Regions from separate parts of the Foliimonas ilicis genome, predicted to be linked through region 3. Evidence: riboswitches for the same ligand, from Rfam matches in the RefSeq annotation. Region 3 holds a riboswitch; each other region holds the start of a gene.

Region 1 (7,421 bases), on a different contig from region 3:
TGCCGATGTCATCTCGATCGAGACATCGCGTTCAAAGATGGAATTGTTGTCGGCCTTTGCGAGCACGGCATATCCCAACGAGATCGGACCGGGCGTCTACGACATCCATTCGCCGCGGGTGCCTGAAGTTGCCGAAATCGTCGATCTGCTCGAAAAGGCAACGGAAAGCCTGCAGCCCCAGCAGCTCTGGGTAAATCCCGATTGCGGTCTGAAGACACGCAAATGGGACGAGGTAAAACCGGCATTGGTCAATATGGTCGCCGCCGCAAGGCAACTTCGCGACCGCGCCGGAGCCGAGAGCAAGGTTCTCCAGAGCGCATGACAAAATCGGAAATCATTGAAGAAGCGCCGGGAGAAATCCCGGCGTTGAGCCGTTTGATCGACATTGTCTTGCCCAGTGACACGAACCATCACGGTACGCTGTTTGGCGGTGCCAGTTTTGCGCTGATGGACCGCATAGCCTTCATCGCGGCAACGCGTCACGGCAGGGTGCCATTCGTAACGGCGTCCTGCGACCGCGTCGATTTCCGCACGCCGGCACATGTCGGGGACCTTGTAGAACTGACCGCCCGCCCGACGCGGGTGGGGCGAAAATCGATGGTCATCGAAGTCGATATGGTCGCGGAAAATCTGGTCGGAGGCGAACGGCATCTTTGCACGCGCGGCTGCTTCACCATGGTCGCAGTGCCTGAAGACAAGACTGCCGGATGGCAGTTGCCGCCGATCCAAATGCCGGATGACTCCGTCGATGACGATACTTTGAGGATGACGGATATTGTCTTTGCCGATCAAGCCAACAGTTTTGGCAAAATGTTCGGCGGCGAAGCGCTTGCCCAAATGACCAAAGCTGCCTTCGTCGCGGCCAGCCGTTACAGCAGGCAGATGACGGTTCTGGCATCGTCCGAAAAGATCGATTTCAAATCACCGATCCCGGTCGGCGCGATTATCGATGTCTTCGCCAGGATCGTTTCCGTCGGGCGGACATCCATGCGGATAGAAACGGAACTATGGTCGGAAATCCTTAACACCGGGGAGCCCCGCCTGACGGCAGTGGGGATTTTTATCATGGTCGCTGTTGATAAAAATCACCGTCCCTTGCAATTGCCGGCATAAGACGAGTATAGCCCCATCATAGGCGTTGACGAGAATTTAACCTCGTCTACTATATCTAGTGTTCGAGGTTCTTTCGATTCGCAAGGATCGGAAGCTAAGACGGGAATACGGTGAGCGGTTGCCAATTGGCTGCCGCAATGCCGGAGCTGCCCCCGCAACTGTAAGCGGCGAGCGGTCATTCACGAAAGCCACTGAAGCGGCGTGCTTCGGGAAGGTGAGAATGATTGCTGCGACCCGCGAGCCAGGAGACCTGCCTCGATCGAGAACGTCCACGGGCGGGGTGCCCGGAAGGTCGCGATGCATTTTGCGGAAATGATCCCGCTTGTGCCGCTTCCCCCAAACTCCGCCATGAGCAACTTCGGGGTGAAGACTATGTCGAAATTTTTAAGCACGCGTAGACGCGAGTAACCGGGCAGATCATGCCCGGCTTAACGCACGTCTCTTTGAAAGAGACTGCGAGGGTCCGGGCGGCCTGCAAGGCGACAACAGAGCGCACAATCAGAATTTGAACCTTCGAACGGGCATCGGCGGATGCGCGATCGATTTCCTATGCCTTTTTGAAAACAACGAGGAAGCCATGAACATCACGGTCTACAGCAAGCCTGCCTGCGTCCAGTGCACCGCAACGACACGCGCGCTCGATCGCCAGGGCATCGAATATGACATCGTCGATGTCTCCGCAGATGCAGCAGCCTTCGATCTGGTGCAGGGACTTGGCTATCGTCAGGTGCCGGTGGTGATTGCCGGAGAGCAGCATTGGGCAGGCTTCCGGCCGGATATGATCAGCTCGCTCTCCTGATCGAAGAAACGGCGATGGGCGATATCGTTTATTTTTCCAGCCGGTCGGAAAACACCCATCGCTTTGTCGCAAAGCTGGGCATGTGTGCCGCGCGCATACCGATAAGCCCAGCCGACGAACTCAACGTCGATCGTCCCTTCGTTCTCGTCCTGCCGACCTATAGCGGGGCGGGCGGCAAGGGAGCCGTTCCAAAACAGGTGATCCGCTTTCTCAATGACGCGGAAAACAGATCGAATATTCGCGGCGTGATCGCCGCGGGAAACAGCAACTTCGGTGCGACCTACGGGCTCGCGGGCAAGATCGTCTCCACCAAGTGCCAGGTGCCTTACCTCTACAGGTTCGAGCTTCTGGGCACGGCGGAAGACGTCGCCAATGTCAGACATGGATTGGAACGATTTTGGAAACGGCAAGCACTCTCCTGACGCGCGATGCGGACGAAAAGCCGCTCAACGATTTCCCGCTTCCGAGCGGCGACCGGCCTGCAAAAAAGGCCGAGACGGCGCTCGATTATCATGCGCTGAACGCCATGCTGAACCTCTATGACGAGGAGGGGCGCATTCAGCTCGACAAGGACAGGCTGGCGGCGCGTCAATATTTCCTCCAGCACGTCAATCAGAACACGGTGTTCTTTCACAATCTGCGGGAGAAACTCGATTATCTGGTGACGGAGAGCTATTACGAGCGCGAGGTTCTCGACCAGTATTCCTTCAATTTCGTGCGCGATCTGTTCGATCACGCTTATGCGAAGAAATTCCGCTTCCCGACCTTTCTCGGTGCCTTCAAATATTACACCAGCTACACGCTGAAGACCTTCGACGGAAAGCGCTATCTGGAGCGCTATGAGGACCGTGTGTGCATGGTCGCGCTGGCGCTTGCGCGCGGCGACGAGCAGCTTGCCCGCGATATGGTCGACGAGATCATTTCCGGCCGTTTCCAGCCTGCGACGCCGACATTTCTCAATGCGGGCAAAAAGCAGCGCGGCGAGCTTGTCTCCTGCTTCCTGATGCGCGTCGAGGACAATATGGAGTCCATCGGGCGCTCCATCAATTCGGCTTTGCAGCTTTCGAAGCGCGGCGGCGGCGTGGCCCTTTCGCTCACCAATATTCGCGAGGCAGGCGCGCCGATCAAGCATATCGAGAACCAGTCGTCCGGCATCATTCCGGTGATGAAGCTGCTGGAAGACGCATTTTCCTATGCCAACCAGCTTGGCGCGCGGCAGGGCGCTGGCGCGGTTTATCTCAACGCGCACCATCCCGACATTATGCGCTTTCTCGACACCAAGCGCGAAAACGCCGACGAGAAAATCCGCATCAAGACATTGTCGCTCGGCGTGGTCGTGCCGGACATCACCTTTGAACTGGCGAAGAACAATGAGGATATGTACCTGTTCTCGCCATATGATGTGGAGCGCGTCTACGGCGTGCCCTTCACCGAGATTTCGGTGAGCGAAAAATATCGCGAGATGGCGGATGATTCCCGCATCTCCAAGAAGAAGATCAAGGCGCGCGATTTCTTTCAGGTGCTGGCCGAAATCCAGTTCGAGAGCGGCTACCCCTACATCATGTTCGAAGACACGGTGAACAAGGCGAACCCGATCGCCGGGCGCATCACCATGAGCAATCTCTGCTCGGAAATCCTCCAGGTGAGCGAGGCCAGCGAATATAATGACGACCTTTCCTACAGCCGTCTCGGCAAGGATATTTCCTGCAATCTCGGCTCGCTGAACATCGCCTCCGCAATGGATTCGCCCGACTTTGGAAAGACCATCGAGACCTCGATCCGCGCGCTGACGGCCGTCTCCGAAATGAGCCATATCTCGTCGGTGCCTTCGATCGAGAAGGGCAATGACGAAAGCCACGCAATCGGTCTCGGCCAGATGAATCTGCACGGCTATCTCGCCCGCGAACGCATATTCTACGGTTCCGAAGAAGGCGTCGATTTCACCAACATCTATTTCTACACCGTGACCTATCACGCCATTCGCGCGTCGAACCGGCTGGCAGTCGAACGAGGTACAAGCTTCAAGAATTTCGAGAATTCGAAATATGCGTCCGGCGAATATTTCGACAAATACACCGAGAATGAATGGCTGCCTGCGACCGACAGGGTAAAGGCGCTGTTCGAAACGTCCGGCATTCACATTCCGACGCAGGAAGACTGGCTGGCGTTGAAGGAGGCCGTGATGGCGTCCGGTCTCTACAATCAGAACCTGCAGGCGGTGCCGCCGACTGGATCGATCTCCTACATCAACCACTCGACCTCATCTATCCACCCGATCGTCTCGAAAATCGAAATCCGCAAGGAGGGCAAGATCGGCCGCGTCTACTATCCGGCTGCCTTCATGACGAATGACAATCTCGATTATTATCAGGACGCTTACGAGATCGGGCCGGAGAAGATCATCGACACCTATGCGGCGGCCACCCAGCATGTCGATCAGGGGCTCTCGCTGACACTGTTCTTCCGCGATACGGCCACGACGCGCGACATCAACCGCGCGCAGATCTACGCGTGGAAGAAGGGCATCAAGACCATCTACTACATCCGCCTGCGCCAGATGGCACTTGAAGGAACGCAGGTCGAAGGCTGCGTGTCCTGTGCGCTCTAAAAGATTGTCAAAGGACAAGCCCATGAACATGCAATTCAAGCCGGCCGCGCGCATTCGCGCCATCAACTGGAACCGCATCGAGGACGATAAGGATCTCGAGGTCTGGAACCGTTTGACGGGGAATTTCTGGCTTCCCGAAAAGGTGCCGCTGTCGAATGATATTCCTTCCTGGGCAGCGCTGAAGTCTGAGGAACAGCAACTGACGATCCGTGTTTTTACGGGCCTGACCCTGCTCGACACCATCCAGAACGGCGTGGGCTCCGTGCGGCTGATGGAGGATTCCGTGACGCAGCACGAGGAGGCGGTGCTATCCAACATCTCCTTCATGGAGGCCGTGCATGCGCGTTCCTATTCCTCGATCTTCTCGACGCTCTGCTCCACGCCGGATGTGGACGACGCCTATCGCTGGTCGGAGGAAAACGAATTCCTGCAGAAAAAGTCGGCGCTGATCATGAAGGAATATGACAGCGGCGATCCCTTGAAGAAGAAGGTCGCCTCGGTCTTTCTCGAAAGCTTCCTGTTCTATTCCGGCTTCTATCTGCCGATGTACTGGTCGAGCCGCGCCCGACTCACCAACACGGCCGACATGATCCGCCTCATCATCCGCGACGAGGCCGTTCACGGCTATTACATCGGCTATAAATTCCAGCGCGGACTGGAGCGGTTGAGCGCTGATCAAAAGCAGGAAATCAAGGATTTCGCCTTCGACCTGATGCTCGAACTTTACGACAATGAGGTGAGATATACCGAGGCGCTTTATGACGGTGTCGGGCTGACTGAAGACGTCAAGAAATTCCTCCACTACAACGCCAACAAGGCGCTGATGAACCTTGGCTATGAGGCGCTGTTTCCGGCTGAAGCCTGCAAGGTCAACCCGGCAATTCTGTCGGCGCTTTCACCGAATGCAGATGAAAACCACGACTTCTTTTCGGGGTCGGGCTCTTCCTATGTCATTGGGAAGGCCGTTGCGACGGAAGACGAGGACTGGGATTTTTAAACACAAGTTTGCTGAGGCAGGATCGATGATCCTGCCTCAGCAAACGCGGTGAAATATGGAAAGCTTACAACTCGAACAATCTATCGAGTTAAACGATCATTCCATGCCGAGGGCGGATTTGTAGAGGTCGAGCATCGCCTCTTCTTCCTGGCGCTCTGCCTGGTCCTTCTTGCGAAGGCGGATGATGGTGCGCACGGCTTTGGTATCGAAGCCCGTGCCCTTCATCTCGGCATAGACGTCCTTGATGTCGTCGGCGAGGCTTTGCTTTTCTTCTTCGAGACGCTCGATGCGTTCGATGAAGGCGCGCAATTGGCCGGCGGCAACGGTTTGGCTGGTTTCGGTGATTTCGTCGGCCATGGATGATCTCCGCAAGATTGGTGCCGCGACTCGGACGGCTCTGGGCTGGCGGGTTCGATGCCTCAGCGCGGCGGCAGGGTCAAGGGAGTTTCGCTTTAATGATCCTTCGGGCGTCGCGCCTCGAACTCGGCCAGCTTCTGGCCAGGCGCTTCTGTCTGGTGCTTTGCCTGCCATTCGGCATAGGGCATGCCGTAGACGATTTCGCGCGACTGATCCTTCGAAAGCTCGACGCCTTCGGCTTCGGCCGCCTCGCGATACCAGTTGGACAGGCAGTTGCGGCAAAAGCCCGCGAGGTTCATCAGATCGATGTTCTGAACATCGGTGCGCTGGCGCAGATGTTCGACCAGACGCCGGAAGGCGGCGGCCTCGAAGTCGCGTTGCTGTTCGTCCGTCAATCCTGACATGATAATCTCCGATTTCTAATCAGACAGGCCCTGTGCGCGAGCCGAACTGCTGTACCTTGGCTATATCGGGTCGCGTGTTGATCGCGTCAACGATGGGGGCCAGACGTTGTGCCCAGGAAATCGCGCCTTTTTCATCGCCGATCAAATCCTGCCGGATTTCGATCAACGCGTGGGCATAACCATTGACGATGCAGTGCTTGAACATGGTGTCGCCGCGCAGTGCGCCGTCATAAGGTTCGTTGTCGCCGACGGTCAGCGTCGGATCGGCAGCCAGCATTTCGATCAGCGGCCATGCGACGCGGTGGTCCATGTCCCACAAGACACCTGCCTCCCACGGACGGGCGCGGCCCTGCATGGTCGGCGTGAAGGAATGGACGGACAGAACGAAGGGCGCGCGGCCCGAAGCTTCCGCGACGGATGCAATCATCGCGCCGACCGCATCGTGATAAGGCCTGTAGAAGCGCTCCAGGCGTCGTTCGCGCTCTTCTTCCGTCATCGGAAAATTGCCGGAAATGACGGTGCCATCGTAAAGCTGGCGGATGAGGGTAGGGTCGTCCTCACCGCGGTTGGGATCGATTAAAAGGCGTGAGAAATTGGCGAGCAGGGCAGGAGCGCCGAGCATACTTGCCAGTTCGCGTGTCACGGTTTCGACGCCGATGTCATAGGCGATATGGCGGTCGAACTCGCTGGCATCGAGACCGAGAGTGCCGTATTCCTCCGGCAGGTCGCGCCTTGCGTGGTCTGCGAGAATCACGATGCCGCGCTTGCGGTCTCCCTGGACGATGTCGAAAGGCGTGAAGATTGCGGATCGCGTCATGAAACGGTCGTCCTGATTTTTTTGCCCGGAATTTTTGCCAAGTCGCCACAGTAGCGGTTGCGGGCACATGTGTTATGCCGTTGTTTAGACAATCTTTTGAAAGAAATCATGCAGGGCTTTCGAAAGAAATCATCCGGGGTACGTGGTCTCGCAGGGGAAATCGTCCGAGCCGGGCAACTAAATCGATTTGGATTGCGATTTACCGGCGTTGACATGCGCCGCGACTTTTCCGAAAAGGGGCGAGACAATGCCGTCACAAAGCAACAATAGGGGTTCTGGAATGGGTTTGGCCGCGCGGTCGCGTCTGTTTTCTGCGTCCGCTGCGA
Region 2 (7,421 bases), on a different contig from region 3:
TGAGGTGCGAGCGTAAGCGAGCCTCGAAGGACGCACCAAAGCGCTAACGCTTCTCATGCTGAGCTTGTCGAAGCACGCAGGACACATTTCACCATCGCCACGCCCGCTTTCGCGTCTGGCCATTGTCAAAGAACCGGGAAGCGGGGCGCTTGGCCGTGCCTTCCTAGTGTAAGTAATTATGTGGCGCGACGTCCGCACCCCGCCGGTGTCTGCTACCCAGTCGGTCGGGCACAATGTTTCCTGCATTCAATAGTGCAGGCAAACATCGCGGTTTCTCCGCACGCTTTGGGATGTTTCATCGGCAGGGTTTGTCACTTCCTGCCATGAACGCATCTTCGACGCGCCGACCTGTCGGATGCCCTCGGAACTCACGACTACCGCAGCCGCAAGTGGGAGGTCACCGCTGTCTGAACCGATACCCGGTGCGCACCGGCTTCCCGCTCAGACAGTGGGGGAATGATAGGAGCGTGGAAAAGGGGGTGAATAAAAAACATGAAATTGGTGGTTTTTATTCACGCGGCAAGCGGCATTGCCGTGCGTGCTTCAACAGGCTCAGCATGAGGGAGGTGGGCTCAGGATAAGGGAGGTTGGGGCATGACATTTATGATGGCGTCATCCAGGATAGCCATTTTCCGCTTCGCTCCAAACGGCTTCCGGGATGACGCGGTCTTAATGTCGTTGCAAAGGTGCGAACGCGGTGAGCCTCGAAGGACGCACTTGGTTGGAGTGGCTTTCGGCCTTACATTAGGATGAAACAAGATTTGGACTGGAGACGGCCTCATGGACACCCACACTTTTCCCGTTACCCGTACCGATGCCGAGTGGCGCGAGCGTCTGTCGGCGGAGCAATATGCGGTCATGCGCGGGCATGGCACGGAGCGTCCGGGTAGCTGTGCGCTGCTTTACGAAAAGCGCCCGGGCACGTTTACGTGTGCTGGCTGCGACCAGCCATTGTTCGAATCGACGCTGAAATTCGAAAGCGGCACCGGTTGGCCGAGCTTTAACGATCCGGTGGAAGGCTCAGTCGAAACGACCGTCGACCGTAGCTACGGAATGGTGCGCACGGAATGTCATTGCGCGACCTGCGGGAGCCATTTGGGACACGTCTTCGAAGACGGCCCGCCGCCGACGGGCCTGCGCTATTGCATCAATGGCGTGGCGTTGAATTTCGAGCCTGCTTGAGGAGAGCGGTTCAGTTTTATATAGAACCGCTGGCGGGACAGCGCCCCCTCTGTCCTGCCGGACATCTCCCCCACAAGTGGGGAGATTACCTTGCCATTTAAAGCGCGGCACCAATTGCTGACGTTGCAGAATGAAGAGACAGAGCGTTGTGTCAGCCAATCTCCCCACCTGTGGGGGTGAGGAATGGTCCGCGGAGCGGACGAAAAGCCAACGATTTGGCTTTTCGAATGACGAACGCCCGGAGCCATAGCGAAGGGCAGGGTCCAAAAGGACAGAGGGGCGCGCCTCGTGATTCCATCTAAGTAGGAACCGCCCTGGGCAGGGTCATCCCTGAATAATGTGACGCGAAGCGGAGCATAGCCCGCTTCGCTACGCTTCAGCAGGCTTCCGGAATGACGCTGATGTTCAATCGGCCTTGCGCTTGGGCTTTTTGGGCTTCGCACCATCCGGTTTTGCGAATTTCGGCTTGCCGGGCTTTTTTGCCCAAGGCTTGGAATCCGGCCGATCGGAGCCGCGGTGTTCAGCGGCTGCGGGCTTCTTTGCGAAATCTTCTCTAGGGGCGCGGCTTTCGAATTTCTTGGCCGGGTATGGAGCTTTCTGGCTGAGATCGGGCATGCCTTCCAGACGCGTTACGCGAATCTGGTTTTCGAGCATTTTCTTAGGGCCGATGGCAGCCATGAACTGATCGGCGGTGCCTGCAGCGATTTCAACGAATGTCGCTTCCTGCTGCATCTTGATCGCGCCGATTTCGCGCTTGGTGATCTGGCCGGCGCGGCAAAGCATAGGCAGCAGCCAACGCGGCTCGGCGTTCTGTTTGCGCCCGACCGAGAGAGAGAACCAGACGCTGTCGCCGAACTCGTCGCGCGGATGGTTCTTGCGCGGCTCAGGTGCCGAAGCTGCGACTTCGATGAGGTCTTCCGGCGCTGACCGACCGGCGCGTGCCTGGCGCACGAAGGCGGCGGCGATCTGTTCCGGGCCATGCTGCGACAGCAATTCCTGAACGAATGCGCGCTCATCGTCACTCAACGGTTCGGTCAACGATGTGTCGGCCAGAATGCGTTCGTCGTCGCGGCGCGTTACTTCGTCGGCGGAAGGCGGGCGCGCCCAGGTAGCATCGATTCGCGCGCTTTGCAGCAGGCGCTCCGTGCGCCGGCGTCCGCTGTGCGGGACGACCAGAACGCTGACGCCCTTGCGGCCCGCACGGCCCGTACGTCCGCTTCTGTGAAGCAGGGTTTCCGGGTTGGTCGGCAGATCGGCATGGATGACGAGTTCGAGATTGGGCAGATCGATGCCGCGTGCAGCGACGTCGGTGGCGATACAGACGCGGGCGCGCCCGTCGCGCATCGACTGAAGCGCGTGGCTGCGCTCGTTCTGGCTCAGCTCGCCGGAAAGGGCGACGACGGTGAAGCCGCGATTGTTGAAGCGCGCGGTCATGTGGTTGACGGCAGCACGCGTGTTGCAGAACACGATGGCGTTCTTGGCTTCATAGAAGCGAAGGACGTTGATGATGGCGTTTTCGCGATCGCTGCCGGCAACGGTCAAGGCGCGATATTCGATATCGACATGCTGCTTCTGTTCGGCAGAGGTGCTGATGCGCACGGCGTCGCGCTGGTAGTTTTTCGCGAGATTGGCGATGGTGCGCGGCACTGTCGCAGAAAACATCAGCGTGCGGCGCTCTGCCGGTGCTGCGTCCAGAATGAATTCGAGATCTTCGCGGAAGCCGAGGTCGAGCATTTCGTCGGCCTCGTCGAGCACGACGGCGCGCAGCGACGACATATCGAGCGCATGGCGGGTGATGTGGTCGCGAAGACGGCCGGGCGTGCCGACGACGATCTGCGCGCCGCGCTCGAGCGTGCGGCGCTCGCTGCGCATATCCATGCCGCCGACGCAGGATGCGATGATCGCGCCGGTCGGTTCAAAAAGCCATTCCAGCTCGCGCTTCACCTGCAAGGCCAGTTCGCGCGTGGGTGCTACGGCCAGCGCCAGCGGCGCACCGGCTTGCTTGAAGCGGGCTTCGGAGCCGAGCAAGGTGGGCGCCAATGCGATGCCGAAGGCAACTGTTTTGCCGGAGCCTGTCTGTGCAGACACCAGGAGGTCCGAATCCCGCGTTTCGGGATCGAGCATGGCCTTTTGGACCGGCGTCAGGTCTGAATAGCCGCGCTTGTTCAACGCCTCGCGCAGGGCCGGGTGGATGGCTTCTAACTCTGTCATCGTGATCTTTCGAAACTGTGTTCGTGCAGCCGTCCGGGCCGTACATCATGCAGGCGCATGTCGCGCCAAAGCGCCGACGGGCCATTCCATTTGGGCCTGTCGTACGTTGCTCCGACGCATTTGTATAGTGAGTGTATGCCGCAGCCTTAGCTTTAGCGCACCTGAAAACGCATAGATAGCGGCTTTTGGCGTCAAATAATCGACCGGCCCTGCCGTCTGGGTGCCGAGGGCCGGTCCTGATGTTCAGTGAGCGAATGCCTTGCGGCGCTGCCAATGCGTGAACAGCCAGTCGAGTGTGAGCATCACGATCAATGATACGCCGACCAGCGGAAACAGGATGCCGCCGACGATGAGAATGGCGATCAGGCCTCTGAATACGCGTTTGTCCGAGGGAAGCGGAGGCACGCCCAGCGAACCTGCAGGCCGTCTTTTCCACCACATCATGCCCGCCGATACCGCAAGGAGAACGATGGCCATGCACACGACAAGCAGGAATAGCTGATTTGCCAGCCCGAACTGCTGTCCGAGATGAACGTTGATGCCGAATTCCAGCCATTTGCCGAGCGGGCCATAATCCGCGTAGGACATATCGATCAGCGGCTTGCCGCTATATTGGTCGAGATGGACCACACGCTGCTGCGACAAATCATCTGGATAGACGGAGCCGGTGAATACGCCGTTCGGTGTGGCGGGGATGTTGACGGCATAGCCTCTGTGCAGGCCCATATTGTCGAATGTAGCGACCGCCGCATCGAGACCGATCGGCTCGCTTCCGGCATGGGCGTGGTGCGATTCTGGAACCTGCGCCTGCTCGAGCGACCAGCTTGTCGGGGCGATATGGTTCAGATGCTCATCCGACATCGGAACGGCGACACGCACGCCTGCCGGGTATCCGAAATTGTTGCCGTTTGCCCATTCATTGACCTTCCCGCCCCATATGTTGGACCAGGGCATACCGGTGATGGCGAGGAAAACGATGAAGAAGCCGACGAAGGCACCCGTCACGGCATGGGTGTCTCTCCAGAAGACGCGGCGTTTCGGAGTGCCGCGCACTGAAACGACACCGCCGGTCTGGCGGCGCGGCCACCAGAGATAAATGCCGGTTCCAACGAGTAGGATCGACCATCCGGCGGCTATCTCGATGAAGCTGCGCGCGACCGTTCCGAAATACTTCAGGCTGTGCAGATAGCGGACAGTCCACATCACCGTTCCGCGATCGCTCAGGGAACCGAGCACTTCGCCGGAATAAGGATCGAGATAGACGGCGAGGCGTTCGCCGGCTTCGGTTCTGACCGTAACTTCCGTGGACACATTGGGCGTGGCCGGGTCGGTGTATTTGACCGCCGTTCCTGGATATTGCGCAAGGGCGGCTGCGACCAGTGCGGAGGGCTGCTGTTTTCCTATTCCTTCCTGAACCTCGACCGTCTTCAAATCTGCGTGGATCAGCGCGTCGATCTCGTTGTGAAAGAGATAAAGCGCCCCGGTGACTGCGAGGATGATGAGGAATGGAAGCACCAGAAGACCGGCATAAAAATGCCATCGCCAGACGGCGCGGTAAATGTCGGACGAAGCTGTCTGCGTGCGTGACAGATCGCCCGGCTGTTCGTGGACGGTAGCTGACATTGTGGTTTCTCCGGCAGGTTTTTCGAACCTGCGAAATGCAATTGATTTTCGTGAACAGCGCCTGATGCGAATTGCAATGTGGCCGCGACTTGCGTGCGGACACGATGAGTTCAGCAGATAGCGGAAGGCGCGATAAGCGGAATGCCGGTCAGGCTGTCAGCGGCGGAGCCCGCGGATTGCCCGGCTTGTGTTCGACGGCCGGGAGATGATCGACGGGCTGACGGTTGGCGGCTGCTTCCGTGACAATGGGAGCATGGAACGTCTGCACCGTTTCATCGGGCGGCGTGCCGAGCGCCTGCGTGAACATGCTGCATCCGATGACGCAGCAATTCGGCATCTTCGCCTGATCGCCCGCATCAGTGCCGGATTGATCGACGCTGGTGATGCATAGCGGATTGCCGAATGCATCGAGCATTGCGCGTTCGGACTGAGCGCCGAGCGCGAGAGCACCTGTCACCGATTGAAGGACGAGCAGATAGGCTGCGGCAAGCGCCACCCAAAAGCTCAATCGCTTCTTTCGAAAATTCACGAATATAATTCCCCTCGGAAAATGCTCATTATCAGCTTCCGAGCCGAACGAAAATCAGGAAATCGAACCCTGCGACATTCCGGGTATGGCTGCGAGATGAATGAAATAAAGATATAACGATTTCCTTATGTGACTTGACTGCTCCGCATGCAAAGGGCATGTTGCTTGCATCGTGGTTCTCTGGAATTCGCATCCGGAGCTAAGAGGGAATACGGTTCGACGCCTTTTGGTGTTTATGCCGAAGCTGCCCCCGCAACTGTATGTGGTGAGTTTCTGTTCAATCAGGCCACTGGAACGCGAATGTTCCGGGAAGGCAGAACGGAGACGGTGACCCGCAAGCCAGGAGACCTGCCGCGATAGATAACGTCCACGGGCGGGGTGTCCCGGTGTGCCGCTTTCGCGAAACGGTGCCTTCCGTTCGTATCGCGATCGTGACCGCCAGTGCCTTGCCCATATCAATCGGGGTAAGGAAAATGACCATCACCACCGCAAATCTCGGATTTCCGCGCATAGGCGCGCGGCGTGAACTCAAATTCGCGCTCGAAAGCTATTGGGCCGGAAAATCCGATGAGGCTGCATTGCAGGCAGTTGCAAAGGCACTGCGCGCGAAAAACTGGAAAACACAGCAGGAGAAGGGAATAGAAGTCATCCCTTCCAATGATTTCTCTCTCTATGACCATGTGCTGGACACTGCGGTCATGGTTGGGGCCATTCCGTCCGCCTATGGCTGGAAAAATGGGCCGGTCGACCTGGACACCTATTTCGCGATGGCGCGCGGAAGCGAGGGTAGAGGTCATGCCGCTTGCGGTCATGCCGAACATGGTCGAGGCGCACCGGCTCTCGAAATGACCAAATGGTTCGATACGAATTATCATTACATGGTTCCGGAATTGCATGCCGGTCAGACCTTCGAGCTGACCGCCAATCGGCCGCTGGAGGCGTTTCTGGAGGCGAAAGCGTTGGGCATCGTCACCCGTCCGGTGATCCTTGGACCCGTGACGTTTCTCAAACTCGGCAAGGCGACGACGGAAGATTTCGAACCGCTGTCGCTGCTGGACCGGCTGCTGCCCGTCTATGCGCGAATCCTTGCCGAACTGCGTGCCGCCGGGGTCGAATGGGTGCAGATCGATGAACCCTGTCTCGTCCTCGATCTCGATGATGCAGAACGCAAAGCGCTGGTTCATGCCTATACGGCGCTGGGCGCTCTTGTCCCCGATCTGAAAATCATGCTCGCAACCTATTTCGGAGACATAGGCGACAATCTGGCGACCGCCTTGAAGCTTCCGGTTGCGGGTCTGCATGTCGATCTCGTGCGGGCACCGCAGCAGGTGGACGTACTTATAGAGCAAGCACCGGTAGACCTTGTCCTCTCGCTGGGCATTATTGATGGACGCAATATCTGGCGTTCCGATCTCGCCGGACTGTACAAATCTGTAAAGCGTGTCGTTGAGGCCTGCGGATCAGACAAGGTGCAGATCGCGCCGTCCTGCTCGCTGCTGCATGTGCCGATCGATCTTGAACTCGAAACGGCGCTGGACGAGGAACTCGTCACCTGGCTGGCTTTTGCGGTGCAGAAGCTCGACGAAATCGGTTCGATCGCCAAAGCGTTCGACGCGGGTGAGCCGGGTCGGCTTTTTTCCAAATCCGATGCGGCGGCAAATGCGCGCCTGACTTCCGTCAGGGTGCACGATCCTCTGGTGACGGGTCGTCTCGCGCAGATCGATGGCTCCGCCACACAACGGAAAACCGCATTTCATCGACGCAAGATCGTCCAGCATAACAAGCTCAGGCTGCCGGTTTTCCCCACTACGACAATAGGCTCGTTTCCGCAGACCCCAGAGGTTCGCAAGGCCCGGTCGCAGCACGCCAAGGGAGA
Region 3 (7,421 bases):
AGCGCGGTCGGTCCCTTCAGTATTTCGACCCGTTCGATGCCCTCAAGGAAGCTGCGGCGCGGATTGGCGATGTAGGGTAGACCGTCATAAAGTGTATCGAGATTTGTGACCGAGAAGCCGCGAATGAAGAAAGAATCGCGCTCGCTGAATGTAGGTGCATCCTGACGTACGGATGGGTCGTTCAACGTGACATCAGCTACGGATTTGGCTTGTTGATCCCGGATCAGCTTTTCAGTGAACGCTGTTATGCTGAACGGCGCTTTGAGAATGGAGCTGTTGCCAAGCATGCCGAGCCGAGCGCCGGTCGCGACCTGCCCACCCGCATAGGGAGCTGGCGGTTGGCCGACGGTGCCAGTGGTGTTGCCCGCAGCGCCGCGCACTTCGACCGTTCCGAGATTGACAGAGCCGTTCGAAGCCGCCTGCGTCTCCGCTTCCGCAGTCGTGGCAGTCTGCGCAAACGCTGGTTGAAAGGCCGCGCTCACCATGACAGCGCCGACGCCAATAGCCGTGCCGAGCAGCAGACGCGTCATCAGACGGCTGCGCATATTTCGAAACGCGATTTCATTTGAAAAATTCATTAAACAGACCCCTCACTGCAATAGCCCAAAGCGATACTTGCTCTTTATCGCGCTGCAATAAATGAGCAAGGTCAATGGGTTAGAGAATCTTTTCATACAGGAGGGACAAGAAGAAAAAGCTTCTCGTTTTAATCATGTTTAGTATTTGATTTTATTGAATTAACGGGGTTGAGCCGGTTCAAATATAAGTTGACAATTTAGGGAAAGATTTATCACCAAGTGACAAATATGCCACGCTGATTGTGGCTCAAAAGCTGCTCAGACTTCGGCTGAAATCACGAAATACGGAATGTTGCCCGGATAGGGCGGAGCCGGGAAATAGTGTTGCCACGATTTTGGCTTTCCGAATCCCGCCTGTGCCAGAAGTGATTCTGCATCGTCCTGCGTCAGTCCGGCATGGAATGGCAGGCGCTTGGCCAATTCGTTGGAATATGCCGAGCGGTTTGCCGGATCTTTCGACCAGAGCGCATCGGCAATTACAACTTTTCCGCGTGCTTTGAGCAATTTCGCAGCCATCTGCAAAGCTATGAGCGGGTTTTCCATCGTCCAGAGGACGTTCCTCAAAGTGACGATGTCGAACGCCGCTGGGGGTCCTTGAAAATCTTCGATAGAAGAGATGACGAAATCGATGGCGAGGTTACGCTCTTCCGCGGACTGGCGTGCGCAATCCAGCATCGAAGCCGCCCCATCGACGGCAGTCACCTTATGGCCAAGCCCGGCTGCCAGAAGCGCACATGCGCCCGTGCCGGACCCCAGATCGACGACGCGCTTGGGGCCGTCCACCTCAAATGCCGCTTCCAGCACATTTCGCCATTCCATCTCGTGACGAATGTGTGACGCTGCCCCGTCGAACAAGGGTGCACGGTTGTTCCAGTAGTCGGTGACGCCTTGCCGGACGCTCGGTTCATCGTGCATTGTGCACCTCGTGCGCGTCGTGAACATGCACCCAGGGCCGTCCGTCCGGGTCGTAATGCAGACGCGTCTGCACGCCGTAGACGCGCTCGAGAAGCTGGCTGGAAAGCACATCGCGCGGAATGCCGTCCACCTCCGCCTTTCCATCATGGATCATGATGAGCCGGTCGGCGAAGCTCGACGCGAGATTGAGATCATGGAGCACGATGATCGTAATCACGCCGCGCTGCCGCGTGACGTCGCGCACATGCTTCATGAGCAGCATCTGGTGGCGGAGGTCGAGCGCGCTTACCGGTTCGTCCAGCAGGAGCACGTCAGGCTCACGCATCAATGCCTGCGCGAAATAGACGAGCTGGCGCTGTCCGCCGCTCAACGTCGCGATTTCACGTTGCGAAAGATCGGCGATGCCCAGGCTATCGAGCGCCGTCGCCGCGCGACGCAAGGCGTCGTCGGAAAGCCGCAGCGAAAGGTGCTCTGTCGAGCCTAGGAGCACGACTTCCAGCGCGGTCAGGCCTCCATGATAGCCGGTATCCTGCGGCATGAAGCCGATGCGTTTTTGCCATTTGCGGCGGTTGGTAAAGCTGAAGCTTTGATCGCCAAGCGTGAGTTCACCGCGATTTGCGGTGTGCTCGCCGAAAAGCGTGCGCAGGAAAGTCGATTTTCCGGCTCCATTCGGGCCGACTATCCCGGTGACTTCGCCGCGCAGGAAATCGATGTTCAGGTCGCTGACGACTGGAATTTTTCCATGAGCGAGATCGAGGTTTCTTACCGATAGCATGTCATCGCCTCGACCGTCGAAGTATCAGGTGAAGGAAGAATGGTACGCCGATGATCGCCGTGACGATGCCGACCGGCAAGAGCACGCCGGGCATGATGATTTTCGACAGGACGGAAGCCGCGGACAGCATCACCGCACCAACGCAACCCGACGCAACGAGCAGATAGCGCTGATCTTCGCCGACCAGCATCCGCGCAATATGCGGTGCGACAAGGCCGATGAAACCTATCGTGCCGACGAAGCTGATGGCGGTTGCCGTCATCAGCGAGACCAGCGCAATCGTGACCAGCCGCAGATTGGAAACAGACACGCCGACCGAACGCGCACGCGCCTCGCCCAATCGAAGGGCGGTAAGTTTCCATGCATTGAGGATCAGGAACGGCAAGGCGAATGCGACGGCAATCGCCGTGATGGTCAGGTTCGTCCAGTTGGCTTTGGCAAGCGTGCCGAACATCCAGAAGACGATCTGCTGGCCGACTTCGGGCGTCGCATTGAACTGCAAAAGCGATTGCAGTGAGTGAAACAGGAACATCAGGGCGATGCCGGCGAGGATCATCGTATCGCCCATCATGCCGCGCATATTGCCGACGGAGTAGATCAGGGCGGATGCCATGCAGGCAAAGACGAAGGCGCTGGCGGGTACCGCGAATAACGGATTGAGCCCCCAGCCGCCGTTCAGAATGGCGAGCGATGCGCCAAAACCCGCCGCAGATGCGAGCCCAAGCGTGTAGGGGCTCGCAAGCGGGTTATCGAGAAGAGTCTGCATGGTCGCGCCGCTGGAGCCAAGGGCCATGCCGACGATGATCGCCATCAGGGCCATTGGCAGGCGCAACGTCCAGACGATTATCTCTGTCGTTGCATCTGCCCCGGCACGGTTGAGGAGCGCCGACAACACTTCGGAGACCGGCAGCAAGGCAGGTCCGGTCGCGATATCGAAGACGAGCGAAATACCGGCAAGAAGCAGCAGTCCCGCGATGAGGACTGCCTTCTTCCGTTCCGCTGCTCGATACCGCGAAAGCGCGGCGTTGACGGCCTCGCTCATGGCGGTGCTATTTCAGGCCGATCATGAAGGTGCCTTCCGGCTTGATCGGCAGATAGCGTTCGTAAAAGGCAAGATAGTTCGCCTGCGGATCGATATCTTCGAACAGGTCGGGATAGAGCGCCTTCGCGAAATACTGGACGGAGGTATAATCCATGATGGTGCGCGATGCGCCCTGATAGATGCCGTGGACGCGGCCGTTTTCGACGGCAGGCAGGGCCGACCAGCCCGGACGTTCGGTGAAACCTTTCAGCCTGGTTAGCGCCTCGTCGTTCGAAACGCCCTCGCCCATCAACTGACCGGTCGCGTGCTGGCGCCATTCGGAGCCTGCCATGACGATTACTTCGGGCCTTGCAGCCAGCACCTGTTCGGGCGCGACCGGCCCCCAGCTACGCACGATCTCGCGCGTGATATTCTTGCCGCCAGCGACTTCGGCAATCTTGCCCCACATATAATCGCCATAGCTCGGCCCCTGTTCCGGCGGACCTTTGCTGCCGAGTTCGATATAGACCGATGGTTTTTCCTTGCCGGCTTTCTCGATTCGCTCGCGCACGTCTGAAACGGCGCTCTCATATTCCTGCGCGATCTTTTCGGCCTGTTCCTCGGCACCGATCACCTTGCCGATCAAACGTGTGCTGGCGACGTGACGTTCCTCGGTCTGCGCATGGTAATCCACCACGACGACCGGGATACCCGCATCGACGATGCGCTGGAAATCAGCACCAATGCCCTGCACCTGCCACTCTGCAAGAATGGCGACGTCTGGCTTCAGCGAAATGAGTTTTTCGACCGAGAATGTGCTTACTTCGACTTCACCGACATCCGGAATATCGTCCAGCGATGGGCGAACCTTGAGATAGGCCTGCCAGTTTGCCGGACGCCAGTCGCTCCAGGCGGCCTTCGATATGCCGACTAGCTTGTCCATGGCTTCATCGCCGCCGAGCGCCCAGTAATCTTCGAAGTAAAGACCGAGAACGACGCGTTTGGCTGGCACTTCCATTTCGAAAGTGCGCCCGGTGACGTCTGTCAGCTCAACGGATTCGGCATGTGCTGCTTGCGCGAGAAATGCGGCGAACGCGGCGGCAAGTGTGATTTTGAGGGTAGAACGGTAAAAAAGCGGCATCGCAAGACCTGTTTTGTGGCTTCCGTCACCGCGAATTGGACGCATTCCATGCGCATGCATGAAATGTTCGCTCCAAAAGGACACCCCGCCCTATGGCTTCGCGCGTGACCACGGCTGACGGCAGGTTTCCTGGCTTGCGGGTCTCGGTTTCTCGTCGCCTTCCCAGAGGTGTTACTCCAGTGGCCTGTTGACGAAAACTCGCCGCTTACAGTTGCGGGGACAGCCACGGATTTGGCCTGTGAAGGCTTTCACCGTGTTCCCTTTTTCATCCGCGTTGGACGCGGAACCGTCGGCAAGGTGACTAGCAGCGAAAGCCGTTCACGGTCAAACGGTAAAACCGCTCTTCAGGGGCGAACCTTGTCGGGATGTGCATCGGCGAAGGCCGGGAGTTCGCTGCACGCGGCCTCGATTTCAAGAATGCGGGTGAAGGACGCGATATCCACCTCCCATCGTATTGCATTGTAAAGCTGCGGGATGAGACAGATGTCGGCCATGGTCGGCTCATCGCCATGGCAAAAGCGGCCGGTGTCAGCGGAGGCAAGCATCACTTCGAATGCGGCCAGCCCTTCGCCGATGAATCTCTGCATCCATTCGCGCCGCACGGCGTCACCGCCATCCGTGAGCGCCATGACTTTTGCGACGACTGCAAGATTGCAAACCGGGTGAATGTCCATTGCGATCGCATGGGAAAGCGCGCGAATCCGTTGCCTGTCGACCGCATTTCCTGTCAGGAATGCCGCGTTCTTTCGCGTTTCCTGCAGATATTCGATGATTGCCAGAGATTGCGAAAAAAGATGCCCATCGATTTCGATGGTCGGAACCAGGCCCTGCGGATTGCGCGCGATGTGTTCAGCCTGCCTGTGCTGCGCGCCGAGGAGATCAACTGATTTGCTGGAATAGGATTCGCCGAGCAGATTGAGCGCGATACGGACGCGGTAGCTCGCCGAAGAGCGCCAATATTCGTGCAATACGATCTCGTTCATCATCGATTCCTCCACAAAAAGCTCTTTCATCACAATCTGGCGGCTGTGGCCAAGCACATTGCCTGAAAACCCGCATATTTCGCGCGATTCTTCACCGGATTCATCCCGCGACGAATTTACATTTGAGCGTAGCGGGTTAATTGTGTAGGAGAATTGGCAGCGCTGCCATTAAATTATCATACCTTTGCGGCACAGCCGTCCGGAGTCGTCATGTCGAAAGAACACAAACAAGGAAATTTGCGGTCCCGTGCGTGGTTCGACAATCCTTCCAACCCGGACATGACGGCGCTCTATCTGGAGCGCTACCTGAATTACGGCCTGACGCTGGACGAGCTACAGTCGGGCAAACCGATCATCGGAATTGCGCAGACGGGGTCCGATCTTTCGCCCTGCAACCGGCACCATCTCGAACTCGCCAAGCGCGTGCGCGACGGCATTCGCGAGGCGGGCGGCATCGCGATCGAATTTCCGGTGCACCCGATTCAGGAGACGGGAAAGCGCCCGACGGCGGGGCTGGACCGCAACCTCGCTTATCTAGGACTTGTCGAAATTCTCTATGGCTATCCGCTCGACGCTGTGGTGCTGACCATCGGTTGCGACAAGACCACGCCCGCTTGCCTGATGGCTGCGGCGACTGTGAACATTCCGGCTATCGCCTTGTCTGTCGGCCCGATGCTGAACGGCTGGTTCAAGGGCGAACGCACCGGCTCCGGCACCATCGTCTGGAAGGCCCGTGAAATGATGGCTGCGGGCGAAATCGACTATGCGGGCTTCATCAAGCTCGTAGCCTCGTCGGCACCCTCGACCGGCTATTGCAACACGATGGGAACGGCAACGACGATGAACTCGCTTGCCGAAGCGCTCGGCATGCAATTGCCCGGTTCGGCAGCGATCCCCGCGCCTTACCGCGACCGGCAGGAAGTGGCTTATCTGACCGGCAAGCGCATCGTCGACATGGCCTATGAGGATCTCAAGCCGACCGACATTCTGACGCGCGATGCGTTCATAAATGCAATCCGCGTCAACTCGGCTATCGGCGGCTCTACCAATGCGCCGATCCATCTGAACGGTCTTGCGCGCCATGTCGGCGTCGAGCTTTCCATCGACGATTGGCAGACCTATGGCGAAGAAATTCCGCTGCTCGTCAATCTGCAGCCAGCCGGTGAATATCTCGGTGAGGATTATTATCACGCAGGCGGTGTGCCGGCGGTCGTCAACCAGTTGATGCTGCAGGGGCTGATTGCGGAAGACGCGCTGACGGTGAACGGCCGATCCCTCGGTGACAATTGCCGTGGCGCGGAAATCATGGACGAGAACGTCATCCGTCCGTTCGACAAGCCGCTGAAAACGCATGCCGGTTTCCGGGTCTTGCGCGGCAATCTGTTCGACAGCGCGATCATGAAGCTTTCGGTGATCTCTCCGGAATTCCGCGAACGCTATCTTGCGAACCCGGACGATCCGATGGCGTTCGAAGGCAATGCGATCGTGTTCGACGGGCCTGAAGATTATCATGCACGCATCGACGATCCGTCCGTCGGTATCGATGAGAAGTCCGTACTGTTCATGCGCGGGGCTGGCCCTATCGGCTATCCGGGTGCGGCCGAAGTCGTCAACATGCGCGCTCCGGATTATCTTTTGAAGCGTGGCGTGCACTCGCTTCCTTGCATAGGTGACGGTCGTCAATCCGGCACTTCGGGTTCTCCATCCATTCTCAACGCTTCCCCGGAAGCAGCCGTTGGCGGCGGGTTGGCGCTGTTGCGGACAGGCGACCGTGTACGCATCGATCTGGAGCGCGGAACGGCGGACATTCTGACAACGCCGGAGGACATGGCCGAGCGTCGTGAGGCGCTGGCGAAGGCTGGAGGCTTCGCCTATCCTGCTCACCAGACACCGTGGCAGGAGATACAGCGCGGCATCGTTTCGCAGCTTGAAACCGGCGCAGTTCTGGAGCCTGCCATCGCATATCAGCGCCTTGCGCAGGGTGGGATCGACGGGAAGAGCGCTGTTA
Region 4 (7,421 bases), on a different contig from region 3:
GTCGATCCACGGCTCGGGCGCATTCGGAAAGAGTTTGCGCGCGCGCTCGAAGCTTCCGCCATGATCGACGGGTAAAGCCGGATTTTCGTTCAGAAGCGCCATGTCATTTCCGCTCGCATTCCTGTCGCTTCTCGCCGAACTGGGCCTCGGATACCCGGATCGGCTGGTCCGCGCCATCGGCCATCCCGTCATCTGGATTGGCCGTCTCATATCCTTCCTCGACCGCACACTCAACCGCGCGACCGCCGCCGACGCGACACGTCGCATGATGGGCATCGCGGCACTTATCGTGCTGGTTCTGGTTCCGGCAATCATCGCGCTCTCTATCGAACGCCTGTTCGGTCTTCTGCCCTTCGGCATCATCCTGACCGCGATCTTGGCATCGTCGCTGATTGCCCAACGCAGCCTCGCCAGCCATGTCAAAGCCGTAGCCGATGCCCTGGAAACCGGCGGACTTGCAGCGGGCCGACAGGCCGTATCGCAGATCGTTGGTCGCGATCCCGAACAACTCGATGAAGCGGGCGTAAGCCGTGCCGCAATAGAAAGCCTTGCCGAAAATTTCTCGGACGGCATCGTCGCGCCAACCTTCTGGCTGGGCGTCGGCGGGCTGGCAGGCGGCGCGGCGTACAAGGCGGCCAACACCGCCGACAGCATGATCGGCCACCGCACACCGCGTCACGAAGCGTTCGGCTGGGCAGCGGCGCGCTTCGACGACTTGATCAACCTTCCAGCCTCGCGGCTGACAGCATTTTTGATCGTTGCCGCAGCCTATTTTGTGAAGGGCGCCGACCCTTCGGCGGCATGGAACGCGGTACGGCGCGATGCGTCGCATCACCGTTCGCCCAATGCAGGCTGGCCGGAAGCCGCGATGGCTGGCGCGCTCGGTCTGGCTCTGGCTGGCCCACGCAGCTATGGCGGCGTGATGGTCGATGACGAATTCATGGGCGCTGGAGGGCGGCGCGAAGCCAACCCCGCCGACATCAGAAAAGCGCTGCGGCTTTACTGGACAGCCGATGCCCTGCTGGTCGTGCCTTTCGGGCTGATTGCAGTGCTTATCTAAAACTCGATGCCTTTTTGGGCTTTTACCCCCGCCGAGAAATGGTGCTTTACCGCGCCCATTTCAGTGACGAGATCGGCAGCGTCGGTCAGCAACGGTTTCGCGTTGCGTCCAGTGACGACGATATGCAGCCCCTCGCGGCGCGCCTTTAAAGCGGCGACGACGTTTTCGAGATTCAGATAATCGTAGCGCAGTGCGATATTGAGCTCGTCGAGCACGATCAAATCGATCGAAAAGTCGGCGATCAATTCAAGCGCCTTGCTCCACGCTGCCTCGGCTGCTGCAACGTCGCGCTTCAAATCCTGCGTTTCCCAAGTAAAACCCTCGCCCATCGTGTGCCAGACGACGCGGTCGCCGAACGCGGCAAAGGCGTCCTTTTCGCCCGTATGCCATGCACCTTTGACGAATTGCACGACGCCAACGCGTTTTCCATAGCCAAGCATGCGCAATGCGAGGCCGAAGGCGGCCGTGGTCTTGCCTTTGCCGGGACCGGTATTGACGATCAGAAGCCCCTTTTCGGTGACGGTCTTGCCCGCCACTTCGGCGTCCTGCACCGCCTTGCGTTTCGCCATCTTGGCGCGGTGCTTCTGTTCTTCCCGCTCGTCTATGTCTTTCATCATTTCACCTGCATGGGCAGACCGGCCACCATGAAAAGCACGCGGTCTGCGCGGGCAGCGATCTGCTGGTTCAGCCTTCCGGCTGCGTCGCGAAACCGTCTGGCCAGCGCGTTATCGGGCACTATGCCGAGGCCAACCTCGTTCGAAACCACGAACCATGGCCCGCGCGGATTCGACAATTGAGCTTCGAGAATCCCGCATTCGTGTTCCACATCATGTTCGGCAAGCATGTGATTGGAAAGCCAGAGCGTCAGGCAATCCACAAGCAGAGGACGGCCATCGGGTACGCGCGCGATTGCTTCGGCAAGATCGAGCGGCGCGTCGATCGTTTCCCACCCCTCGCCGCGACGCGAGCGATGGGTCGCGATGCGATCCGTCATTTCCTCATCATAGGCCTGCGCTGTTGCGATATAGGCCCAAGGCGTTGGAAATGACGTTGCAAGCTGCTCGGCGTGGCCGCTCTTTCCAGAACGCGCACCGCCGAGCAGAAAGGTCAGATGTCCGCGTTCAGGCAAAGCTGTCCCGCAGACCCTGCGCCGACGCAACGAAACGGTTGCGAATGACGCCCGCAACCGCGCCCAGTACGACCCAGAAAATCAGATTGGTGATCGTGACTGCGACGACGAACTGATGGTGCAGATCGCCCGGAACCGCAGTGTCGTGGCTTTCCGGCTGTGGCGCACCGATGATGTGCGGCACGACGAGAAGCGCGACACCGATCAACGCAAAGGCGATGGAAGTGCGAAACGCGATCAGCCAAAGTCCGGCAGCAGTAGCAATGACGGTGCCGATCCACCAAACCTGACGCGCGGCCAGATCGGCGGCAGGCATGCCGGGAAGTTCCGGCGGAAGGCCAAGGCCCGGCGCCAGCGTAAAGACTGCAAAGCCCGCAAAACCCCAGAATACGCCCTGACGCCAGCCGACTATGCCGCCGGCGAGTTCGGACACGGCGACAAGAACGAGCGCGAAGCCGATGCCGGTGATGACATTGGCCAAAGCGGTATAGGCATAGCGCTCAAAGCCGTCTTCAGGCGCCCATGCCTCTTCTTCATGTTCGTGAGCGGCAGGGGCGGCTTCGGCTGTCTGGCCGTCTGCTGCGGGTGCCGCAGTGTCATGCGAATGGCCTTCGTCGGCATTCTCGTAGGTTTCCGCATGAAGGATCAGCGGAACAGTTGCGTAGGCCTGAAGGGCCGTCATCAGAATGCCGGACACAAGCCCGGCGAGCGCCGCTATGAAAACGACGTTACGAAACAGTGTCATGATGTCAGACCTTCCTTAGTGGCAGGGAAACGCCATCGAATGGCGATAATCATGGCCGGCATTGTGCATCACATCCATGTGTGAAAAGCCGACAAAGCCGACGACGAAAATTCCCAAAAGTGCCGCGAAGCTCAACTGGGTGACGCGAGAGGCCGAGGAGGCCGATGCGCCGAGCGCGGAAGTTGCTGTATTCATGTCCAATCCTTTGGCCCTCCACCCGAGGGCTGCGATTTAAGTTTCTTCCGTCATCGGCAGGTCTCCTGGCTTGCGGATTAAAGCGCCCTTCCCCGCCTTCCCGAAGCTTTTGCTTCAGTGGCATCTGGGGAGAGCTGCCGCTTACAGTTGCGGGGGCAGCCGCGGATTTGAACCGAAATTCTCACCGCATTCCCTATTGTTCCAATTGGAACCGACGACAGGCTCACTATATTGAAATGTTACGTCGCAGCAAACCAAATTACGCCACGTAACCTTCCCGAAACGTCATGAAAGCGGTTGAAACATTCCGGCTACACCCGGTTTCGATGCAAATTTTCGCAGGCTCGCCTAAGATTACGGATGTGAGCAGTCGATTCCCGGCTGCGTTCCGAGTCTGTTGCGCAATGAATGTTCAGCCTGTGCCGCCCAAAAAGACGCCGCGGCTCTCCGCAGTCGATCTGGCGCGCGGTGCGGCTCTGGTCGCGATGGCGATCTATCATTTCACCTGGGATCTTGAGTTTTTCGGCTATACCGATCCGGGCATGACGGCGCATGGCGGCTGGAAGCTCTTTGCCCGCTGCATCGCCTCCAGCTTCCTGTTTCTGGTCGGCTTCAGCCTGTTTCTCGCCCATGTGAACGGCGTTCGCTGGCGAAGCTTCTCGTGGCGCTTGGCGATGGTTGCCGGGGCGGCATTGGCAATCTCTGCCGTGACCTATTTCGCGGTGCCCGGCGGTTTCATCTTCTTCGGTATTCTGCATCAGATCGCATTGGCAAGCGTGCTCGGCCTGGCCTTTTTGCGTGTCCCTGCCGTGGTTACAATATTGGCCGCCGCTGCAGTCATTGCGGCGCCATTCTTTCTCCGCTCACCGTTTTTCGACCATGCGGCGTTCTGGTGGGTCGGGCTTTCCTCGGTCAATCCGCGTTCAAACGACTATGTGCCGCTCTTTCCATGGTTCGGCGCGGTGCTGCTTGGTCTTGCCTCGGCCAAAATCGCCTATGGCACCGGCCTTCTGGAGCGTCTGGCGCCTTACACGCCCGGAAGCTGGGCAAAGCCCGTGCTGTTTGCAAGCAAACACAGCCTGGCATTCTATCTGATCCATCAGCCGGTGCTGATTGCCTGCATCTGGCTGTTCTCGCAGATCGTGCCGGCACAGGTCGAAACCCGCGAAGTGCAATTTCTGAAATCGTGCCAGACATCCTGTGAGGAACTGCGCGACACCGAATTCTGCACCGCCTATTGCGTCTGCATGCTGGATTCCATCCAGGCCGAAGGCGCGCTCGACAAGCTCTTCACAGGCGGCCAGAATAACGAGCTTCAAACGAAGATCGGCGACTTCGCAGCCATATGTACCGCGCAAACCGACGAGAATATGCTTGAGGGAGGAACGCCATGAACGACCGGGCAAACACACCCAACGTCCTGCCTTGGCCGCCGATCATCTATCTGGCGGCAATTGCATTGGCGTCGATCCTGAATTTTCTTTACCCGCTACCATGGATCGGCGAACCGCTTTCCGACATGCTTTTTGCTATCGGATGGCTGTCGATACTCGGCGCGATTGCGCTCTACGTTTCATCTACACGGGCCATGAAAAAGGCAAATACGACGATCCTGCCACATCGCGGCACGGACCATCTGGTGACGCACGGCGCTTTTTCGCTGAGCCGAAATCCGATCTATCTCGCCAACACGGTCATCATGATCGCAATCGCGCTGATTACGGGCGTCGCCTGGTTCATATTGTTCGGATTGATTGCGGCATTCGCCACGCAAAAACTCGCCATCGAACGCGAGGAAAAACATCTCGAACTGCGTTTTGGAAAGAAATATCGGGATTATGCGAAAAGCGTGAGGCGTTGGATTTAAGTCGTGACGCCCAGCTCGACCAGCCGTTCGACACAGGATTCCTCGGCGTGATCCAGTTCGGCCAGCGTCTCTTCGAGGTCGCGCCTTTTCTGGCGTAGCTCCTCGCGCTTTTCCTCGATCTTCTTGATCATGAGGTTGAGCTGCCCGACCTCGCCCGGCGGTTCGCGGTACATCTGGATGATTTCGCGTATCTCGTTGATCGAGAAGCCGAGCCGCTTGCCGCGCATGATCTGGCGAACGAGATGGCGGTCGGTGGGACGAAACAGGCGCGTCCTGCCGCGCCTGACGGGCTGAATAAGCCCCTCATCCTCGTAAAACCGCAGCGTACGCGTCGAGATATCGAACTCGCGGGTCAGTTCGGTGATCGAGTAATATTCCCGCATGATGGGCTCCAGCGCCGGATAGTCCAGCGCCGCCATCCTGCCACGGCATTTACGTAAAAGTCAATCAGAGACGCAAAGCCGGATAAGTTTTGATCCCTCAACTCATGTCTCCCGAAAGTGTGGTGCGGTTTCAAGAAAAAGATATGAGCAGGAAAAAACTAAAGCGCAGGACAAGCTTTAGTAAAAGCCGAACCACCAGGCCGCCAGACCGAGAAACGCAAAGAAACCAACGATATCGGTGATCATCGTCACGAACACCGCAGATGCGATTGCCGGGTCGGCGCCGAATTTGTGAAGCAAAAGCGGGATCATGATGCCGCCCATTGCAGCCGCCATCATGTTGATGACCATCGCGGTCGCTATGATGCCGCCCAAATGACCATTCTCGAACCAGAAACCGGCAACCAGCCCGATAATCGTTGCAAAGATGATGCCGTTGATCAGCCCGACCGCCGCCTCGCGGCGAATGATGCGGCCCGAATTGTAGATGTCGAGATCGCGGGTCGCCAGCGCGCGCACTGTAACCGTCATCGTCTGCGTCGAGGCGTTGCCGCCCATCGATGCGACGATCGGCATGAGCACCGCCAGCGCCACCATATGCTCGATCGTGCCTTCGAAAAGGCCAATGACGGAAGCCGACATGAAGGCCGTTCCGAGATTGACCAACAGCCATGGCGCGCGGGAGCGTGATGTCGCCCTCACCGTATCGGAGAGCTCTTCGTCGCCGACGCCGCCCATGCGCAGAAGATCCTCTTCGGCTTCCTGCTGGATCACATCGACCACGTCATCGATGGTCAGCACGCCGACGAGGCGCTCGTTTTCGTCCACAACGGCGGCGGAAAGAAGATCGTATTGTTCGAAGTCGCGCGCCGCTTCTTCCTGATCCATCGTTGCCGGAATGGCGTGACGCGTCTCATGCATCACCTCTTCGATCTTCACAGCCCGGCGCGAGCGCAGGATCTGGTCGAGATCGATGGCGCCCAGCAGCTTGAAGGTCGGGTCTACGACAAAAATCTGGCTGAAGCGTTCCGGCAAATCCTTGTCGTCGCGCATATAGTCGATCGTCTGCCCGACCGTCCAGAATGGCGGCACGGCGACGAACTCAGTCTGCATGCGACGGCCGGCGCTTTCTTCCGGATAATCGAGCGAACGGCGAAGCCGAATGCGCTCGGTAAACGGAAGTTGTTCGAGAATCTCGTCCTGATCTTCCTGATCGAGATCTTCGAGAATGTAGACGGCATCGTCGGAATCGAGTTCCTGCACGGCCTGCGCAATCTGCGCATTCGGCATGCTGTTGACGATATCGAGACGAATGACTTCATCGACTTCGGTCAGCGCCGAGAAATCGAAATCCGCGCCCATGAGTTCGACAAGCGCGCGGCGCTGCTCAGGTAAAAGGGCTTCGAGAAGGTCGCCAAGCTCGGATTGGTGGAGCTTTTCGACATCATGCTTGAGCGCAATCGTGTCGCGGTCGGCAATGGCTGCGCCGATATGGGTCAGGTAGGAGGCGCGAATCACACCGTCTTCGCCATAAATGTCGGCGTGAATATCTTCGGCTGCATCGGGGCCGGTCGTGTGGTCTGGCTGGCTTTCCACGAGCGCCTCCCTTTTTTGAATATCGGGAAATGATTTGCGTCAGGTCTATCCCCTAGAGCATCGGACCGAAAAGTGGAATCCGGTTTTCGGAATATTCCGATGCTCCATCAAATATTTAGATCGTCCTTTGTGCGTCCGACAGGACGCACGGCGATCTATGTATGAAAATATCAAACGAAATGCGCTCTTTGCACAGAGCGTTCCCAGCCCGCCGATAAAGTTGTTTTGTGATCAGAATACGACAGAAATACATGCCGCCCGCAAATGATGCGGACGGCATGTATTTGTTTCTCGCTTAATCGGGCAAGCGATAAGCGATGATCCAGTCGCCAGCCTTCGTGCCGGTCGATCCGTGCCCGCCGGCAACGACGACGACATATTGCTTGCCGTCGGCGGCACGATAGGTCGAGGGCGTTGCCTGCCCGCCTGCCGGAAGCCGATCACTC

Evidence for each region. A riboswitch is a leader RNA that binds a small molecule or an ion and turns the genes downstream of it on or off. The one in region 3 is predicted to bind cobalamin.
Region 1: another riboswitch for cobalamin. It lies ahead of nrdH (glutaredoxin-like protein NrdH); the one in region 3 lies ahead of ABFT80_RS09745 (ABC transporter substrate-binding protein).
Region 2: another riboswitch for cobalamin. It lies ahead of metE (5-methyltetrahydropteroyltriglutamate--homocysteine S-methyltransferase); the one in region 3 lies ahead of ABFT80_RS09745 (ABC transporter substrate-binding protein).
Region 4: another riboswitch for cobalamin. It lies ahead of ABFT80_RS11125 (CbtB domain-containing protein); the one in region 3 lies ahead of ABFT80_RS09745 (ABC transporter substrate-binding protein).

What each region holds. Positions count from the first base shown of each region.
Region 1 covers NZ_JBDUUH010000001.1:709,282-716,702, forward strand. The annotation lists gene metE (5-methyltetrahydropteroyltriglutamate--homocysteine S-methyltransferase) at 1-322, shown strand, start outside; gene ABFT80_RS03470 (acyl-CoA thioesterase) at 319-1,113, shown strand; cobalamin riboswitch at 1,162-1,385, shown strand; gene nrdH (glutaredoxin-like protein NrdH) at 1,691-1,912, shown strand; gene nrdI (class Ib ribonucleoside-diphosphate reductase assembly flavoprotein NrdI) at 1,927-2,334, shown strand; gene nrdE (class 1b ribonucleoside-diphosphate reductase subunit alpha) at 2,310-4,520, shown strand; gene nrdF (class 1b ribonucleoside-diphosphate reductase subunit beta) at 4,543-5,517, shown strand; gene ABFT80_RS03495 (DUF2312 domain-containing protein) at 5,614-5,874, opposite strand; gene ABFT80_RS03500 (DUF1244 domain-containing protein) at 5,970-6,278, opposite strand; gene ABFT80_RS03505 (N-formylglutamate amidohydrolase) at 6,298-7,095, opposite strand; gene ABFT80_RS03510 (DUF1036 domain-containing protein) at 7,421-7,421, shown strand, end outside.
Region 2 covers NZ_JBDUUH010000001.1:701,240-708,660, forward strand. The annotation lists gene msrB (peptide-methionine (R)-S-oxide reductase MsrB) at 781-1,182, shown strand; gene ABFT80_RS03450 (DEAD/DEAH box helicase) at 1,588-3,393, opposite strand; gene ABFT80_RS03455 (PepSY-associated TM helix domain-containing protein) at 3,637-5,016, opposite strand; gene ABFT80_RS03460 (hypothetical protein) at 5,165-5,545, opposite strand; cobalamin riboswitch at 5,702-5,915, shown strand; gene metE (5-methyltetrahydropteroyltriglutamate--homocysteine S-methyltransferase) at 6,019-7,421, shown strand, end outside.
Region 3 covers NZ_JBDUUH010000003.1:353,723-361,143, reverse strand. The annotation lists gene ABFT80_RS09765 (TonB-dependent receptor) at 1-578, opposite strand, end outside; gene ABFT80_RS09760 (class I SAM-dependent methyltransferase) at 837-1,493, opposite strand; gene ABFT80_RS09755 (ABC transporter ATP-binding protein) at 1,483-2,268, opposite strand; gene ABFT80_RS09750 (FecCD family ABC transporter permease) at 2,270-3,310, opposite strand; gene ABFT80_RS09745 (ABC transporter substrate-binding protein) at 3,318-4,430, opposite strand; cobalamin riboswitch at 4,533-4,736, opposite strand; gene maiA (maleylacetoacetate isomerase) at 4,775-5,416, opposite strand; gene ABFT80_RS09735 (IlvD/Edd family dehydratase) at 5,624-7,421, shown strand, end outside.
Region 4 covers NZ_JBDUUH010000004.1:157,853-165,273, forward strand. The annotation lists gene cobD (threonine-phosphate decarboxylase CobD) at 1-102, opposite strand, end outside; gene cbiB (adenosylcobinamide-phosphate synthase CbiB) at 101-1,060, shown strand; gene cobO (cob(I)yrinic acid a,c-diamide adenosyltransferase) at 1,057-1,674, opposite strand; gene cobU (bifunctional adenosylcobinamide kinase/adenosylcobinamide-phosphate guanylyltransferase) at 1,674-2,189, opposite strand; gene ABFT80_RS11120 (CbtA family protein) at 2,182-2,934, opposite strand; gene ABFT80_RS11125 (CbtB domain-containing protein) at 2,950-3,129, opposite strand; cobalamin riboswitch at 3,168-3,360, opposite strand; gene ABFT80_RS11130 (heparan-alpha-glucosaminide N-acetyltransferase) at 3,534-4,523, shown strand; gene ABFT80_RS11135 (methyltransferase family protein) at 4,520-4,996, shown strand; gene ABFT80_RS11140 (MerR family transcriptional regulator) at 4,993-5,379, opposite strand; gene mgtE (magnesium transporter) at 5,557-6,975, opposite strand; gene ABFT80_RS11150 (glucose/quinate/shikimate family membrane-bound PQQ-dependent dehydrogenase) at 7,271-7,421, opposite strand, start outside.